Regions from separate parts of the Saccharomonospora amisosensis genome, predicted to be linked through region 1. Evidence: riboswitches for the same ligand, from Rfam matches in the RefSeq annotation. Region 1 holds a riboswitch; each other region holds the start of a gene.

Region 1 (5,597 bases):
GGCGAGATCAGGCCCACACCCGGCGTGGAGTGCCGGGTGCGTGCGATCCACGGGTAGACCTTGTTCGGCGGAAGCTGGCCGCCCTCGCCCGGCTTGGCGCCCTGCGCCATCTTGATCTGGATGTCCTCGGCGTTCACGAGATACTCGCTGGTGACACCGAACCGGCCGCTCGCGACCTGCTTCACGGCACTGCGCCGCTGCGGGTCGTACAGCCGCTCCGGGTCCTCACCGCCCTCGCCGCAGTTGGACTTGCCACCGATGGCGTTCATCGCGATGGCCAGCGTCTGGTGGGCCTCCATCGACAGCGCGCCGTAGGACATGCCGCCGGTGTTGAACCGTCGCATGATCGACTCGATCGGCTCGACCTCGTCGATCGGCACGGGCGGACGTTGGCCGGTGCGCAACGAGAACAGCCCTCGCAGCACACCGCCTTCACGGTTGAGCCGGTTCACCTCGTCGACGTAGGCCCGGTATGCCTCGTCGCGGCGTGACTTGCTCGCGTGCTGCAGCAGGAACACGGTTTCGGGGGTGAACAGGTGGAGTTCGCCCTCGCGCCGGTAGGCGTACTCGCCGCCGCTGTCGAGGCCACGGTGCACCCGCTCGGTGGGGTTGTCCGGGTACGCGCGCCGGTGCCGCATGGCGACCTCCTCGGCGAGCACGTCGAGGCCGACGCCGCCGAGTTTGGAGACGGTGCCGGTGAAGTACTCGTCCAGCAGTTCCTGCGACAGTCCCAGCGACTCGAACACCTGCGCCGCCGTGTAGGCGCCCACGGTGGAGATGCCCATCTTGGACATGATCTTCAGCACGCCCTTGACGAGCGCGTCGACGTAGTTGCGCACCGCCCTGGCGGATTCGACACCCGTGATGGCGCCCTGCGCGACCATGTCCTCGATCGTCTCGAACGCGAGGTAGGGATTGACGGCCGCCGCTCCGTAACCGAGCAGCAACGCGATGTGGTGTACCTCGCGGGCGTCGCCGGTCTCCACCACAAGCGCGACCCGCAGCCGTTCCTTGGTGCGCACCAGGTGGTGGTGCACGGCCGAGACGAGCAGCAGCGAAGGGATGGGTGCCATCCGGTGATCGGAGTCGCGGTCGGAAAGCACCAGCGTGCGCGCCCCCGCGGCGATCGCCTCGGACGCCTCCCTGCGTACCCGCTCGATCGCATCGGCGAGCGCGGGACCACCACCGTCCACTTCATACAGTCCGGACAGAACGGTGCAGGCGAACCCGGGAAGGTCGCCGTCGTCGTTGATGTGGATGAGCTTGGCCAGCTCGTCGTTGTCGATCACCGGGCTGGGCAACTGGATGTGCCTGCACGACGCGGGTCCTGGCTGCAGCAGGTTCTGCTCAGGACCCATGATCCGGCTCGTCGACGTGACCAGTTCCTCGCGGATCGCGTCCAGCGGCGGGTTCGTCACCTGCGCGAACCCCTGCTTGAAGTAATCGTAGAGCGACCGCGAGCGTTTGGACAGCACCGAAGGCGGTATGTCCGACCCCATCGAACCCACCGGCTCGGCGCCCTTGGCAGCCATCGGAGCGAGCAACACCTTCAGCTCCTCCTCGGTGTAGCCGAAGGCGAGTTGGCGGCGCAGCACGGAGGCATGCGACTGCGTGATGTGGTCACGGTCGCGCAACTCCGACAGCGAGAGCAACCCGGCGTGCAGCCACTCCTCGTACGGCGCCTCCGCCGCGAGCCGGGACTTGATCTCGTCGTCGTTGACGATACGGCCCGCGTCGGTGTCGACGAGGAACATCCGGCCGGGCTTCAGCCTGCCCTTGGCGATTACCTGCGACGGCGGCAGGTCGAGCACGCCCGCCTCGCTGGCCAGCACCACCCGGTCGTCGGCGGTCTGCCACCAGCGGGCCGGCCGCAGCCCGTTGCGGTCCAGCACGGCACCGACCAGCGTGCCGTCGCTGAAGGCCACGCTGGCGGGGCCGTCCCACGGTTCCATCAGGCTGGCGTGGAACCGGTAGAACGCCCTGCGCTCGGAGTCCATCGTGGCGTGGTTCTCCCACGCCTCCGGGATCATCATCAGCACCGCGTGCGGCAGCGAGCGGCCGCCGAGGTGCAGCAGTTCCAGCACCTCGTCGAAGGAGCCGGAGTCGGAGCCCTCCTGCGAGCAGATCGGGAAGAGCCTGCTGAGGTCTCCTGGAATCAGGTCGGACTCAAGCAGCGCTTCCCTTGCCCGCATCCGGTTGCGGTTGCCCCGGATGGTGTTGATCTCGCCGTTGTGCGCCACGTAGCGGTAGGGGTGCGCCAGCGGCCACGAAGGGAACGTGTTGGTGGAGAACCTGCTGTGTACCAGTGCGATGGCGCTGCTGAGCCGCTCGTCGCGCAGGTCGGGGAAGAACTTCGGCAGCTGCACCGGCGTCAGCATGCCCTTGTAGACCAGCGTACGTGCCGAAAGCGAAGGGAAGTAGGTGCCGCAGCCCGCCGCCTGGCTCTCGTGTTCGGCGCGCTTGCGCAGCGGGTACACGAGCCGGTCCAGCTCCAGCCCGCTCGGCAGCACGCCGTCGGCGTCGGCTGTTCCGGCGACGAACAGCATCGCGATGTGGGGCATCACCGAGCGCGCCGTCGGGCCGATGTCGGCGGTGTCCGCGTCGACCGGCAGCTCACGCCAGCCGAGCACCCGGAGGTTCTCCTCGGACGCGATCCGCTCGACCAGGCCGACCGCCTTGCTGCGCTGCTCGGCGTCGGTGGGCAGGAACACCAGGCCCGCGGCGTAGTGGTGCGAGCCGAACGCGTCCGGCGAAGGCAGGTCGATCCCGGACTCCGCACGAAGGAACTCGTGCGGCAGCTGCAGCAGGATGCCCGCCCCGTCGCCGCTGGTGGGCTCTGCGCCCGCGGCGCCACGGTGGTCGAGATTCGTCAGCGCCGTCAGCGCGTCGGTGACGATGTTGTGGGAGCGTACCCCTCGGACGTGGGCGACCATGGCCACACCGCAGGAATCCTGTTCCGTTACAGGGTCGTAAAGACCCTGCTGAGCCGGAATCGCGGAGAAGATCAATGGGACCTCCTGCGTCGTCTTCGTGCTCGGTTTGTGCTGCGCACGGGACGACGATGGCCCGCTCATTAGCGCGACCTTAACATCTGGGAAACGTGGGAGCACCGGTTCGAAGTGCACATTCCGCCCACGCGACCGTAACAATCTGGCTGCGGAGAACGGCGATGTTCTTGATGTTTTGGGCGCCTTGCCCGACTGGCGCACGGACTGTGCACTACCGGTGATTTGTCCTATGGAGTCTACCCGAATTTCGCGGCCTGGTAGCGTCCTTCGACGCGAGCGGGAGCGAAGTCCGGTGTGAATCCGGCGCTGTGCCGCAACTGTGATGGGACCCGTTGTGCCGGTACGAACACGTGCCGTGACAGCGGGCCTCGAGCCAGGTCGCCTGCCGCTCGCGCTGACGCCACCCGCCTCCGGCGCAGGGGTGCGGCGTCCGCGATCGCGGCCCGCGGTCCCGGCGCGGCCCGCGCCGGCCGACCAGTCGAGGTTCCATGTTGCCTTCCAGCCGGCGCCTGTGGGCGCTGTTGCCACTGTTACCGCTGTTGCTGTTGTTCGCCCTCGCCGGCTGCGCCGAGCGGGAGGAGCCCGCATCGGCCTCGGCAGGGGGTGGGAACGGCTTCCCGGTCACCCTTCGTCCCTCGGGTGCGCCCGAGGTCACCCTCGAGGCGGCGCCCGAGCGCATCGTCTCGCTGTCACCTTCCACGACCGAGACGCTGTACGCCGTCGGCGCGGGCGAGCAGGTGGTCGCGGCCGACGATCAGTCCACCTACCCCGAGCAGGCGCCGCGCACGTCCCTTTCCGGGCTCAACATCGACCCGGAGGCGATCGCCTCCCACAACCCCGACCTGGTCATCGTCGAGTCCGACCTGGAGAACAAGCTTTCGAAGGCGCTGGCGAAGACCGGCACCAAGACGCTGGTGCTTCCCGCACCCGCGACGCTGCGCGACGCCTACACGCAGTTCGAACTCGTCGGCAAGGCCACCGGTCACGCCAAGGAGGGGGCCGAACTCGCGCGCCGTACCGAGGCCGAGATCAGCAAGCTCGTGGCCGACACACCGAAAACCGAGCTGAGCTACTACCACGAGCTGGACCCCAGCTTCTACAGCGTCACCTCGGCCACCTTCATCGGCGGGGTCTACGACCTGTTCGGGCTGCGCAACATCGCCGACCAGGACGACCCCAACGCGCTCGGCGGCTACCCGCAACTCTCGGCGGAGCACATCCTGCGCGCTGACCCGGACCTGATCTTCCTCGCCGACACCAACTGCTGCGGGCAGAGCGCGGACACGGTCGCCGAGCGGCCCGGCTGGGACACGCTGACCGCCGTCAGGCAGGGCCGCGTGGTCGCGGTGGGCGACGACATCGCCTCGCGCTGGGGTCCCCGGCTCGTCGACTTCGTCCGCACCGTGTCGTCCACCGTGCGCGACGCCGGCCGGTAGCCGTGCTCAAAGCTCGTTCCCGCCCGGCCACGACGAGGCTGCGGCCACGGACTGTGCTGCTCGCGCTGCTCGCGCTGCTGTTCACCGTGGTGTTCGCCGTCGTGGTCGGGGCGGGTGAGCTCGGCTGGCAACGCGTCCTCGCCGAGATCGCCGCCCAGGTCAGCGGCGGCGTGTCCCCGCTGTCGGAACGCGAGGCCGCGATCGTGTGGCAGCTGCGGGTGCCGAGGGTGCTGCTCGCTGGTCTCGTCGGCGCGGCACTGGCCGGTGCGGGTGCGGCGTTCCAGGGCGTGTTCCGAAACCCGCTCGCCGACCCGTACCTGCTCGGCGCGGCGGCGGGCGCCGGGATGGCCGCGACGGTGGTCATGGTGTTCGCCCCGGCCGTCACCGGCTGGCTGATCGGGCCGCTGCCGCTTGCCGCGTTCGCGGGCGCGCTCGCCGGTGTGGGGTTGAGCTGGGCCGTCGGGCGGTCGGCGGGTGGTTCAGGAACCGCGACACTGCTGCTGGCGGGCGTGGCCGTAACGGCGTTCCTGACCGCGATCCAGACCTTCGTCCAGCAACTCAACACCGACACGATCAAGCAGGTCTACACGTGGACGATGGGCGGGCTCAACGTCAGCAGCTGGCGCGACCTGCTGCTGGCGCTGCCCTACGTCGTGCTGGCGGCCGTCGTGCTGCTGGCATCGGCCCGGCTGCTGGACGTGCTGGCGCTCGGCGACGCGGAAGCGGCGTCGCTCGGGGTCCGGCCCGGCCGGGTGCGGCTGCTGCTGCTCGCGGCGGCGTCGCTGGCCACCGCCGCCGCGGTGGCGGTCAGCGGGCTGATCGGGTTCGTCGGGATCGTCGTGCCGCACATCGTGCGGCTGCTGGCGGGATCGAGCTACCGGGTCATCGTGCCGCTGGCGCTGATCGGTGGTGCGGTGTTCCTGATCCTCGCCGACCACGTGGCGCGCACGGTGTTGCCGGGAGAGCTGCCGCTGGGTGTGGTCACCGCCTTCGCGGGCGCGCCGTTCTTCGCGATCGTGCTACGCACATCGAGGGGACGGCTGCCGTGACCGCGGTGTGGCTGCGCGGGGTGTCCGCGGGCTACGGGGCCGATCCGGTGGTGCGCGAGGTGTCGGCGGAGATCGAGCCGGGTGGCTGGCTGGCGATCGTGGGT
Region 2 (5,597 bases), 2.6 Mb from region 1:
CCGGGGCTTCCGTTGCCGGTGGGTGAGCCCGCGATCAACCCGGTGCCGCGCGAGCTGATGACCGAGGCGGTCGAGCGGGTCGCCCAGCGGCACGGTCAGCCGGCCGACGTCGTGGTGGAGATCTCCATCCCGCACGGCGAAAGCATGGCGCGGCACACGTGGAACCCAAGGCTGGGAATCGTCGGTGGGCTTTCGGTGCTAGGCACGACCGGTGTCGTGGTGCCCTACTCGTGCTCGGCGTGGATCGACAGCATTCGGCGGGGTGTGGACGTGGCAAGGGCACTGGGTCACCGGCATGTCGCGGGCGCGGTCGGCAACACCTCGGAGCGGGCGGTGGCGCGGCTGTACGGGCTGCCGGACACCGCGTTGCTGGACATGGGTGACTTCGCGGGAGCGGTGCTGAAGTACCTGCGCGCCAACCCGGTGCCGAGGCTTTCGCTGGCTGGCGGGTTCGCGAAGCTGTCCAAACTCGCCGCGGGCTATCTGGACCTGCATTCCAAGCGGTCACAGGTGGATCTGGGGCTGCTGGCCCGGTTGGCGCGCGACGCGGGGCACGCCGACGTGGCCGGACAGATCGAGCGCGCCAACACCGCGCTGCACGCGCTGGAGCTGGCGCGTGAGCACGGCCTGCCGCTGGGTGACCTGGTGGCGAGCCGGGCACGGCGAACGGCGCTGGAGGTGCTGGCGGGTGCCGCCGTTGAGGTGGACGTGGTTGTGGTCGACCGCGCCGGTGTCATCGTCGGGCGTAGCGGGCCGTAGCGCTCATGCCCGCTCGCGGGTGGCGGAGTACAGGAAGCTGTCCGGGAAGTCCGCCGCGGCCAGCACCCGCCCAACGAAGATCACGGCGGCGCGGGTGATGCCCGCTTCGCGTACCTGATCGGCGATGCCGGCCAGCGTGCCGCGCACCACGACTTCGCCGGGCTGGCTGGCCAGCGCGACCGCCGCCGCAGGGCAGTCGGGCCCGTAGCGCGGCAGCAGTTCGGCCACCACCTGCTCGATCCGGTTGACGGCGAGGTGCAGCGCCATCGTCGTGCCGCTCGCGCCCAGCGTGGCGAGGTCCTCGCCGGGCGGCATGGCCGTGGAGCGTGCCCGCGCCCTGGTGATGACGAGGCTCTGCCCGACCTCGGGGACGGTCAGTTCCTTGCCGAGCACGGCGGCGGCCGCGGCGAACGCGGGCACGCCTGGCGTCACGTCGTAGGGCACGCCTGCCGTGTCCAGCCTGCGTGCCTGTTCGGCCACGGCGCTGTAGATGGAGGGATCACCCGAGCACAGCCGGACAACGTCGTGCCCCTCACGGTGGCCGCGCAGCAGCTCCTCGACGATCTCATCGAGTGTCAGCCGCGCGGTGTCCACCAACCTGGCACCGGCGGGGCAGTGCGCCAGCAGGTCGGCGGGGGTGAGACTGCCCGGGTACAGGCAGACCCCGCAGCGAGCCAGCAGCCGCTGCCCGCGCACGGTGATCAGGTCGGCCGAACCCGGTCCCGCGCCGACGAAGTACACGGTCACTGCTGGACCTCCTTGGCTTGCTCGGTTTCCTTCACGACGCTCCACTGGGTCACCGTGCGCGCGGGTGTCCAGCCGGTGAAGCCGCCGAGCGGTGCGGCGTGCTCGACGGCCAGCCTGGTCAGCTCGCCGCCCAACTCGGCGTGGGCCCGCGCGAGTTCGTGTTCGGCCTGCACCGTCACGCCGTTGGCGACCAGCCTTCCGCCTTCGCCAAGCGCGTCCCAGCATGCGGGCAGCACGCCTGGTGCGGTGATGCCGCCGCCGATGAACACCGCGTCAGGCGCCCGCAGGCCGGCGAGCGCCTGCGGGGCCGAACCGGTGACCACGTCCACCCGCGCGCCGAGCCGCTCGGCGTTGCGGGCGATGCGCGCCGCACGCTGTGGCCTCGGTTCCACCGCGATCGCGGTGTTCGCCGGGTGCGCCCGGGCCCACTCCACGGCAACGCTGCCCGAGCCCGCGCCGACGTCCCACAACAACTCGCCAGGCAACGGCGCCAGCCGCGCCAGCACGCTCGCCCGCACGTCCCGCTTGGTGAGCTGGCCGTCGTGCTCGAAGGCGGAATCGGGCAACCCGGGCAGTACCGGCAACCCCCTCGGGCCCGCGAACTCGATCCCGAGCACGTTCAACGCCGCGCACGTCGGATGTGGCCAGTCCAGCGCGCGGCCCTCCAGCCGCCGCTCGCCGGGCCCGCCGAGTTCCTCAAGCACAGTGAGCCTGCTCGCGCCGAAGCCGTGGTGGGTGAGCAGTGCCGCCACCGTGGCGGGGGTTGAGCCGTCGGCGCTGAGCACGAGCGCCCTGCGACCGTCGCCCGCGACACGCATCACGGCCTGCGGCGACCGCCCGACTGCGCTGATCACCTCCACCTCCTCGGCTGGCCAGCACAGCCGCGCCCGCGCCAGCGTCACCGACGACACACCGGGCACGATGCGCAGCCGATGCGAGCCGAGCCTGCGCATCAGCGTGGTGCCGATACCGGAAAGCAGCGGGTCTCCGCTGGCGAGCACGCAGATCCGGCGGCCCGCGTGTTCGGCGAGAACGTCGTCGAGCGAAGGCAGCAGCGGGCTCGGCCACGCCACCTTCCGGTAGCCGCCGTCCGGCACGAGATCGAGCTGCCTTCGCCCGCCGAGCAGTACCTCACAGGACTCGACCTCGGACCTGCCTTCCCGAGGCAGGCCGGGCCAGCCGTCGGCCCCGATACCCACCACCGCGATCGTCACGACCCCGAACCGTAGCCGCGCCCGCTCGCGGGCACCCGCACGGGAGCCGTGTGATTTTCCTCCGCCCCGCTTCGCCGGGGGGTGTGCGATGATCGGGCCGCGGTCGTCGTGGAACCCGGTGCGAATCCGGGACGGTCCCGCCACTGTGACTGGCCGATCGGTCAGGAGTCAGAGCTTCGGTGGCCGCCTTGGTGTGCTGACGAGACGTGGGCGAGGACACCCACCCGTGGCTAAGGAGTCTTTTCGTGACGTCGTTCCCCTTCACCGCCGTCGTCGGGATGGAACAGTTGCGGCTGGCGTTGCTGCTTTCGGCGATCTCACCGGCGATCGGTGGGGTGCTGGTGCGCGGCGAGAAGGGCACGGCGAAGTCCACAATGGTCCGCGCGCTCGCTGAGCTGCTGCCGAGGGTGGAGGTGGTCGACGGCTGCCGGTTCTCCTGTGATCCGGCAAGACCTGATCCGGCCTGCCCGGACGGCCCGCACCCTCGCGACGTTTCCCGGCGTAGCAGGCCAGCCCGGCTGGTGGAGTTGCCCGTCGGCGCGGCGGAGGAACGGGTGGTCGGCTCGCTTGACCTGGAACGCGCGCTACGCGACGGTGTGGCCGACTTCCAGCCCGGACTGCTGGCGGGTGCGCACCGTGGCCTGTTGTACGTCGACGAGGTCAACCTGCTGCAGGACCACCTTGTCGACACCCTGCTGGACGCGGCCGCGATGGGGCGCGCCACCGTCGAGCGGGAGGGTGTCTCGGTTTCGCACGCCGCGCGGTTCGTGCTGATCGGCACCATGAACCCGGAGGAGGGGGAGTTGCGGCCGCAACTGCTCGACCGTTTCGGGCTCACCGTGGAGGTGACCTCCAGCCGCGAACCCGAACAGCGGGCCGAGGTGGTGCGCCGACGGATCGCCTACGAAACCGACCCTGACGGCTTCGCGGCCCGCTTCCACGACTCCGATGCCGCGCTGGCGGACGACATCAGCGCCGCGGTTGCGCTGCTGCCGCGCGTGTCGCTCGGCGAGGAGTCGTTGCTGCGCATCGCAAGGGTGTGCGCCGAGTTCGAGGTGGACGGCATGCGCGCCGACATCGTCACCGCCCGCACCGCGTGCGCGCACGCGGCCTGGTGTGGCCGGGACTCGGTGACCGTCGAGGACATCAGGGTCGCCGCGGAGTTGGCGTTGCCGCATCGGCGCAGGCGCAACCCGTTCGACGCGCCGGGCATCGATCCCGGCGAGCTGGAACGGGCACTTTCGGAGCCACCAGAGCAGGGCCCGCCCGACGACGACCCCGGCTCGGGAACCCGGCAACCGCGTGACGAGGGCGAGCAGAACACCAGCGGCGAGACGCCGCCCGGTGAGCACGGTTCGCCCCCCGAACGCGGGGACGGCGGCGAGCAGCCGGGCGGCGGTGGGCAGCGGCGCGTGGCCTCCGGCGGTCCCTACCGCGCGAGGTTGTTCACGGTGCGCGGCACCGGAGCGGGCGCCAGCGGTCGCCGCTCCGCCGCCGTCACCGACACCGGGCGGGTCGTCGGCGCGCAACGGCCGGGCGTGCGAACCGGCGCGCCTCGGCTGGCCGCCACCATCCTCGCCGCGGCACTGCGACAGCGCGAACGCGAACGCACGGGCAAGGCACTGCTGGTGCGGCCACGCGATCTGCGCTACGCGCGCAGGCAAGGCAAGGAGGGCAACCTCGTGCTGTTCTGTGTGGACGCGTCCGGGTCGATGGGCGCGCGGCAGCGGATGCGCGAGGTGAAGGCCGCGGTGCTCTCACTGCTGCTCGACGCCTACCAGCGGCGCGACAAGGTGGGGCTGGTGACCTTCCGCGCGCGGGGAGCGGAGTTGTCGCTGCCGCCGACCGGCAGTGTGGAAGCTGCTGCCGCGCGGCTGGAGGCGCTGCCGACCGGCGGCCGCACCCCACTGGCGGAAGGTCTGCTGCGGGCGGCCGAGACGCTTCGAGTGGAGGCGCTGCGTGATCCGAGGCGGCGGCCACTGCTGGTCGTGGTCACCGACGGGCGCGCCACCGGCGGTGCCGACGCGGTGTCGCGCTCCCACGCCGCCGCTGACCTGCTCGCGCGCACTGGAGTCGCGAGCGTCGTCATGGACTGCGAGAGCGGGCGGATGCGGCTGGGCCTCGCCGCCGAACTCGCCAATCGCCTCGGCGCCGAGCACGTTCCGCTCGGTGAGGTTGCCGCGGACTCGCTCGTCCGTGAGGTCAGTAGCAGGGCGGGACGTATCGGCAGGGCCGCCTGATGCCGAAGGGTAAACCGACCGACGTGCCCGACGACGGGCTCACCACCCGGCAGCGCCGCAACCGCCCCGTCCTCGCCGTCCACACCGGAGACATGAAGGGCAAGTCCACCGCCGCGTTCGGCATGGCGTTGCGCGCGTGGAACCAGGGTTGGTCCATCGGGGTGTTCCAGTTCGTCAAGTCCGCCAAATGGCGGGTCGGCGAGGAGGCCGCGTTCCGCGCGCTGGACGCCAGCGGTGCGGGCGGCTCGGTGGAGTGGCACAAGATGGGCGAGGGCTGGAGTTGGGCTCGCAAGCGAGGAACCGAGGACGACCACGCCAAGGACGCCCGCGAAGGTTGGGCCGAGATCAGACGCAGGCTGGCAGAGCAGCGGCACGACTTCTACGTACTCGACGAGTTCACCTACCCGCTGCGGTGGGGCTGGATCGACACCGACGAGGTCGTCGAGGCGCTGTCCACCAGGCCCGGCCGCCAGCACGTCGTGATCACCGGCAGGCAGGCCCCGCCCGCACTGGTGGCGGCGGCGGACCTGGTGGTTGACATGACCAAGGTCAAGCATCCGATGGATTCGGGTCAAAAAGGACAGCGAGGCATCGAGTGGTAGCCAGGATCGTCGTCGCCGCGCCCGGTTCCGGGCAC
Region 3 (5,597 bases), 2.6 Mb from region 1:
CGTCCGCGACGGCCATCCCGGCGCGAAACGCCTGCTCGGCCTGTCCGGGAGCCAGCGCGTCGGTGACGTCGATCGAACCGGAACCGCGCCGTACCTTGTACGCGCGAACCCGCGCGGGCACGTCGGAGAGGTCCGCGTCCACGGCGATGTCCAGCACCCGCACCTGGGCACCCACCTGTTCGGCCAGCACGTTGACCCCGCTGGCGCCTGAAAGGAACACCCGCACCATCGCGGCCGTGATCTCCCTCGGGTAGGCCGACACCCCGGCGCAGGCCGACACCCCGTGGTCGCCCGCGAACACCACGACGCGCACGTCGTCAAGCGGCCGTGGCGGGACGCTGCCGTGCGCCGCCGACAACCACTCGGCCAACTCCTCGAGCGTCCCCAGCGCGCCGAGCGGTTTCACCAGGCCAGCCAGCCGCTCCCTGGCGGCCAGCCGAGCGGGTTCGTCGGGCTCCGGGATGTCGAACCTCATCGATCGTTCCTTCCCTCCGGGTTGTCACAGCGGGGTTGTCACAGCCTGAGCACGCGGCCCGCCACCACCAGCCGCACCGAGTGCGATTCGGCCGCAACCGCCGTGTTCAACGCACCAAGCACGTCGCGGAAGATCCGGCCGGACACGGTGGCGGGCACCACCCCGGAGCCCACCTCGTTGCTCACGGCCACGATCGGCACGGTGGTGGTGCGCCAGGCGTCGACGAAGTCCCGCAACCGTTCGTCGACCCGCTGCTGCCAGCCCTGCTCCTGCTGCCAGGCACCCACCTCGTCGAGCACCCGGCTCAACCAGGTGCCGAGGCAGTCCACCAGCATCGGCGTGGTGGTGGAGCGCAGCGTTCCCGCCAGATCGGCGGTCTCAACGGTGCGCCAGTGCGGTGGCCTGCGCGCACGGTGAGCGGCCACCCGAGCCGCCCATTCCGGGTCGTCGTCGGTCGGCGGCAGGCCGCCCGCGATGTAAACGACATGGTTGTAGCCGACCATCAACTGCTCGGCGTAGCGTGACTTGCCCGATCGGACACCACCGAGGATGAGGACGCGGCCGTTGCCGTGGCCGCCGCGACCGAAGCGGCGCAGCATCGCGGCACCGGCCTCCAGCCGAGCGGCCACGGCGTCCGCGAGCCTGCGCCCGGAATCGTTCGTCATGGTCGGCATTCTTGCCCACCGGCTAGGGTTCGCGCTGTGATCCTTCCTCGTCGCGCCACCGCTGCCGGAATCGTCGCAGGCCACGCCGCTGACGCGATTTTCGGCGACCCGCGTCGCGGGCACCCGGTGGCCTGCTTCGGGGCGCTCGCCGCGGCGCTGGAGGAGCGGGTGTGGGCCGACTCTCGCGGCAGGGGCGTTGGCTACGCGGCAGCGTGCGTCGGCGCGGCCGTGGGCGCGGGAACGGCACTGCAAGCGGTCACGGCGCGTCACCCGCTCGCCCGGTTCGTCACCACGGCAGCCGTTACCTGGGTGGTATTGGGTGCGCGGGGACTCGCGCGGGAAGGCGAGGTAATGGCGCAGCTGTTGGAGTCGGGGCGGATCGACGCCGCGCGAGCACGCCTTTCCCACCTCTGTGGCCGTGACGCGACGGATCTCGGCAGCAGCGAACTCGCCCGTGCGGCGACGGAGTCGATCGCGGAGAACACCTCCGACGCGGTCGTCGCCCCGCTGCTGTGGGGTGGGCTGGCGGGGATACCGGGCCTGCTCGGCTACCGCGCGCTCAACACCCTCGACGCGATGGTGGGACATCGGTCTCCTCGCTACGAGCGGTTCGGCTGGGCCGCCGCGCGGGCCGACGACATCGCCAACCTCGTGCCCGCGCGGCTGAGTGCGGCGGCCGCCGTGGTGTCGGCCCGACTGGTCGGCGGTAGCGCGGCCGGGGCGTTGCGGGCGTGGCGCCGCGATGCCCGCAAGCACCCCAGCCCCAACGCGGGGCAGGTCGAGGCGGCGTTCGCAGGCGCGCTGCGGGTCCGGCTCGGGGGCAGCAACCGGTACGGGGACCGGGTGGAGCATCGAGGCGCGCTCGGCGACGGCCCAGCACCCGGCCCGCAGGAGCTGCGCAGGGCCGTGCGGCTGTCGCGGCTGGTGGGGCTGGCGGCGCTGGCGCTGGCCGCGTCGGCGCGCTATCGCTGACCCGCCGGCGTTCGCACTCGCAGCACCCGTTCGGCGAGCGTGCCGAACACGAGGCCGAGCGCGCTCCACAACAGCAGTTGCGTGCCCAGTGACGCCACCCGGAAGTCCCACAGCGTCGCGCCGGGGAAACCACCTGGGATCTCGTCGACCACCGGCAGCAGTGCCGAGGCCGTCGCGATCACCGTGAGGTATCCGGCCGTCGCCAGCAACAGCGACGAGGTCGCGCCGAGTCGCCGCGCGAGTGCACGACCCGCGACCACGGCGACGATCCCGGTCGCCACGGACAGCGCGACGAACCCGAAGTACAGGCTGGTGCGCTCGCCGATCGTGCCCGCCTGCCCGACCGAGGGCGGGTTCGCCGGATACTTCAGGAACGGAACCAGTACCGCTACCACGAACGTGCCCGCGGCCAGCAGCGCGGCCGACACCCGTGGCGCCATGGTGGTCACGCGGCCGTGCAGCAGCGCGAACGCTATGGCGAACAGTCCGCCGGCGGCGACGCCGTAGCCGGCGGTGCCGACGAGCAGTCCCAGCGTGCTCTGCACGGTGCGGCTCACCGCCGCGTTCTCGGCGTGCGTGTGCGCGGCACTGGCGCTGCCGTGGTGTTGTGCTGATTCCTCAAGTGCGATCGCGGCCTCGACGGACGGTTCGGCGAAGACATAGGCGAAAACCGCCGCGAGCGCACCGGCGACCAGGCCCGCGAGCATGCCGCGGACCAGCAGGGTCCTCATCAGCGTTTCCCGGTCAGTGGCAGGGGAAAGCCAGCAGGTGCCGACCGTCGTGCAGGAACTCGTGCACGAGGCCGTCGCTGGACAGCAGCTCTACCGCGCCCGCCTCGGTACTCACGAAGTACAGGACGGCCAGCGCGAGGACGCCGACGAAGATCGCCCACGGCAGGATCTCCCGCAGCGGGATCGAGATGTGGATGGGACGGGGTGCGGCGACGCTCGCCTGCGACATCGAAACCTCCTTGGGCTTGACGCGGCCCACTCGGAACGGTCGCGACAGCGCCGGGTCTGACTCCCGGGTCGTGGGTACGAACCCGGATACAGTGGCGCGACCGTGCCGGATTCTCACCGGCTTCCAGCCGCTGTCGCGTAACTCGTCGAAGGCTACGGTGGTCTGGACAGCATCGTCAACGTGACCGAGTTCTCGACCATCCGGTGGTTGTGTCGAGTAGCGGCCTCGTCGTCACGGAGCAGGCTTTCCACTGATCAAGGTAGGTTGCCAAGCGGGCGCGACGGTGACCGTTCTTATCGACGTCGGGCCTGGGACCACCGAGGTCGGCGGGCTGCGGCGGCGGGCGGTAGGAACGATCAGACTTGTGAACCTCGTTGGTCGCTCGTGCCGCACTGTGCTCGATCGGCCACCGTCCTGGTTCCGGTCAACTGGGTGACCGTGTGCCCGGTTGCCCAGGCGATCGCCACCAACTCCGGCAGCTTCGCGGCCCGATCACCGGAAATGACTCGCGACAAGGTCGGTTGCTAGATCCCCGTTGGCCTCGGCAAGGGCACGCTGGCTGAGCTGTGCGCGGACGCGGGCCTTCTCGATCAACGTGCCGACGTCGGTCGTCAATCGCACAACCCAGCAAGAGTCTGAATCACCACTGGGCCTGCGTGATTCAGCCAAGCCGGAATTCACGTCCACCGCCAGCCGGCACACTCCAGCCATGGCGTTGCGCACTCTCGAACGAGTGTGCGGGCCAGCGATGGGGGTGTTCAGCGGACCCCCCGAATCCGCTGAACACCCCGCGGTCAGGAGATCGGACGGTCCGTCGGCGCGATCGGCGCGGGAAGCACGTCCCGGCCGGTGAGGTAGCCGTCGGCCCCGGCGGCGGCGGACCGGCCCTCCGCGATCGCCCATACGATCAGCGACTGACCCCTGCCCATGTCGCCTGCTACGAACACCTTGTCGACACTCGTCTGGTACGAGGCGTCCCTTGCCACGTTGCCCCGCTCGTCCAGCTCGACGCCGAGCTGCTCAAGTAGGCCCTCACGCTGCGGCCCGACGAAGCCCATGGCCAGCAGCACCAACTGGGCGGGCAGCTCCCGTTCGCTGCCCTCAACGGGAACGAACTTCCCGCCCTCGTTGCGGACCTCCACGAGCTTCAGCGCCCGCAGATTGCCGTCGGAGTCCGCGAGGAACTCCTTGGTGTTCACCGAGTAAAGCCGCTCGCCGCCCTCCTCGTGAGCCGAGGAAACCCGGTAGATCATGGGGTAGGTCGGCCACGGATGCGCGTCCGAACGCGACTGAGGCGGCCTCGGCATGATCTCCAGTTGGGTAACCGATCGCGCACCCTGCCGGTGCGCGGTACCGACACAGTCGGCACCGGTGTCGCCACCGCCGATCACCACGACGTCCTTGCCCGCCGCGTCGATCGGGGTCCGCGCCAGCTTCCCGCTGGCGACCCGGTTGGCGAACGGCAGGTACTCCATGGCCTGGTGCACGCCGGGCAGGTCCCTGCCGGGCACCGGTAGGTCACGCCACGCCGTAGCGCCACCGGCGAGGACCACCGCGTCGTACTCCGAAAGCAGCCGCTCGGCCGTGACGTCCACCCCGACGTTGACCCCGGCCCTGAACTCGGTGCCTTCCGCCCGCATCTGCTCAAGCCGCCGGTCGAGGCGGTACTTCTCCATCTTGAACTCGGGAATCCCGTAGCGCAGCAGGCCACCGATCGCGTCCGCCCGCTCGAACACCACGACGTCGTGTCCGGAGCGGGTGAGCTGTTGCGCGGCCGCGAGTCCCGCGGGACCGGAGCCCACCACCGCGACCTTCTTGCCGGTCCTGGTGACGGGTGGCTGCGGGGTCACCCAGCCTTCTTCCCAGGCCCTGTCGATGATCGAGATCTCGACCCGCTTGATGGTCACCGGGTCGTCGTTGATCCCGAGCACGCAGGCGGTCTCACACGGTGCGGGACACAGCGTCCCGGTGAACTCCGGGAAGTTGTTCGTGGCATGCAGCCGCTCGATCGCGGCCTGCCAGTCCTCCCGCCACGTCAGCGTGTTCCACTCCGGAATCAGGTTGCCCAGCGGGCAGCCCTGATGGCAGAACGGGATACCGCAGTCCATGCAGCGGCCCGCCTGCTTGGTGAGTTTCGACTGCTCGAAATCCTCGTAGACCTCGCGCCAGTCCTTGATCCGCACGTCCACAGGGCGAGACTTCGGCGTCTCCCTGGGTGTGGTGAGAAAGCCCTTGGGGTCAGCCATGTGCCGCCTCCATCGTCTTGCGGGACACCCTCCCCTGCTGTGGCCCGAAAGCCTGCCACAGCGGGGGCCCATTCCGGTCGGCGTCCATGGCTGGGGCTTGCCGATTGTCAGCCATGTGCCGCCTCCATGATCGCTTCGTTGACGTCCCTTCCCTCGCGTTCCGCCTCGGCCTGTGCCCGCAGCACGCGCTTGAAGTCCTTCGGCATGACCTTGCCGAACCTGGGCAGCGCCAGGTCCCAGTCGGTCAGCAGCGCGTGCGCCACGGCCGAGGAGGTCTCG

Evidence for each region. A riboswitch is a leader RNA that binds a small molecule or an ion and turns the genes downstream of it on or off. The one in region 1 is predicted to bind cobalamin.
Region 2: linked by a shared signal. The riboswitch ahead of FHU38_RS20115 (putative cobaltochelatase) and the one ahead of FHU38_RS07510 (ABC transporter substrate-binding protein) in region 1 are both predicted to bind cobalamin.
Region 3: linked by a shared signal. The riboswitch ahead of FHU38_RS20070 (CbtB domain-containing protein) and the one ahead of FHU38_RS07510 (ABC transporter substrate-binding protein) in region 1 are both predicted to bind cobalamin.

Annotation. Positions count from the first base shown of each region.
Region 1 covers NZ_JAAOYM010000001.1:1,529,914-1,535,510, reverse strand. Annotated here, with positions in the region: gene gltB (glutamate synthase large subunit) at 1-3,008, opposite strand, end outside; cobalamin riboswitch at 3,251-3,412, shown strand; gene FHU38_RS07510 (ABC transporter substrate-binding protein) at 3,497-4,444, shown strand; gene FHU38_RS07505 (FecCD family ABC transporter permease) at 4,447-5,493, shown strand; gene FHU38_RS07500 (ABC transporter ATP-binding protein) at 5,490-5,597, shown strand, end outside.
Region 2 covers NZ_JAAOYM010000001.1:4,142,422-4,148,018, reverse strand. Annotated here, with positions in the region: gene FHU38_RS20130 (cobalt-precorrin-5B (C(1))-methyltransferase) at 1-759, shown strand, start outside; gene cobM (precorrin-4 C(11)-methyltransferase) at 763-1,506, opposite strand; gene cbiE (precorrin-6y C5,15-methyltransferase (decarboxylating) subunit CbiE) at 1,503-2,720, opposite strand; adenosylcobalamin (AdoCbl) riboswitch at 2,804-2,945, shown strand; gene FHU38_RS20115 (putative cobaltochelatase) at 2,966-4,960, shown strand; gene cobO (cob(I)yrinic acid a,c-diamide adenosyltransferase) at 4,960-5,562, shown strand; gene FHU38_RS20105 (cobyrinate a,c-diamide synthase) at 5,556-5,597, shown strand, end outside.
Region 3 covers NZ_JAAOYM010000001.1:4,133,189-4,138,785, reverse strand. Annotated here, with positions in the region: gene cobT (nicotinate-nucleotide--dimethylbenzimidazole phosphoribosyltransferase) at 1-475, opposite strand, end outside; gene FHU38_RS20085 (bifunctional adenosylcobinamide kinase/adenosylcobinamide-phosphate guanylyltransferase) at 514-1,140, opposite strand; gene FHU38_RS20080 (cobalamin biosynthesis protein) at 1,177-2,112, shown strand; gene FHU38_RS20075 (CbtA family protein) at 2,103-2,843, opposite strand; gene FHU38_RS20070 (CbtB domain-containing protein) at 2,857-3,072, opposite strand; cobalamin riboswitch at 3,109-3,233, opposite strand; gene FHU38_RS27820 (hypothetical protein) at 3,565-3,687, opposite strand; gene FHU38_RS20060 (glutamate synthase subunit beta) at 3,867-5,318, opposite strand; gene FHU38_RS27815 (hypothetical protein) at 5,311-5,433, opposite strand; gene gltB (glutamate synthase large subunit) at 5,426-5,597, opposite strand, start outside.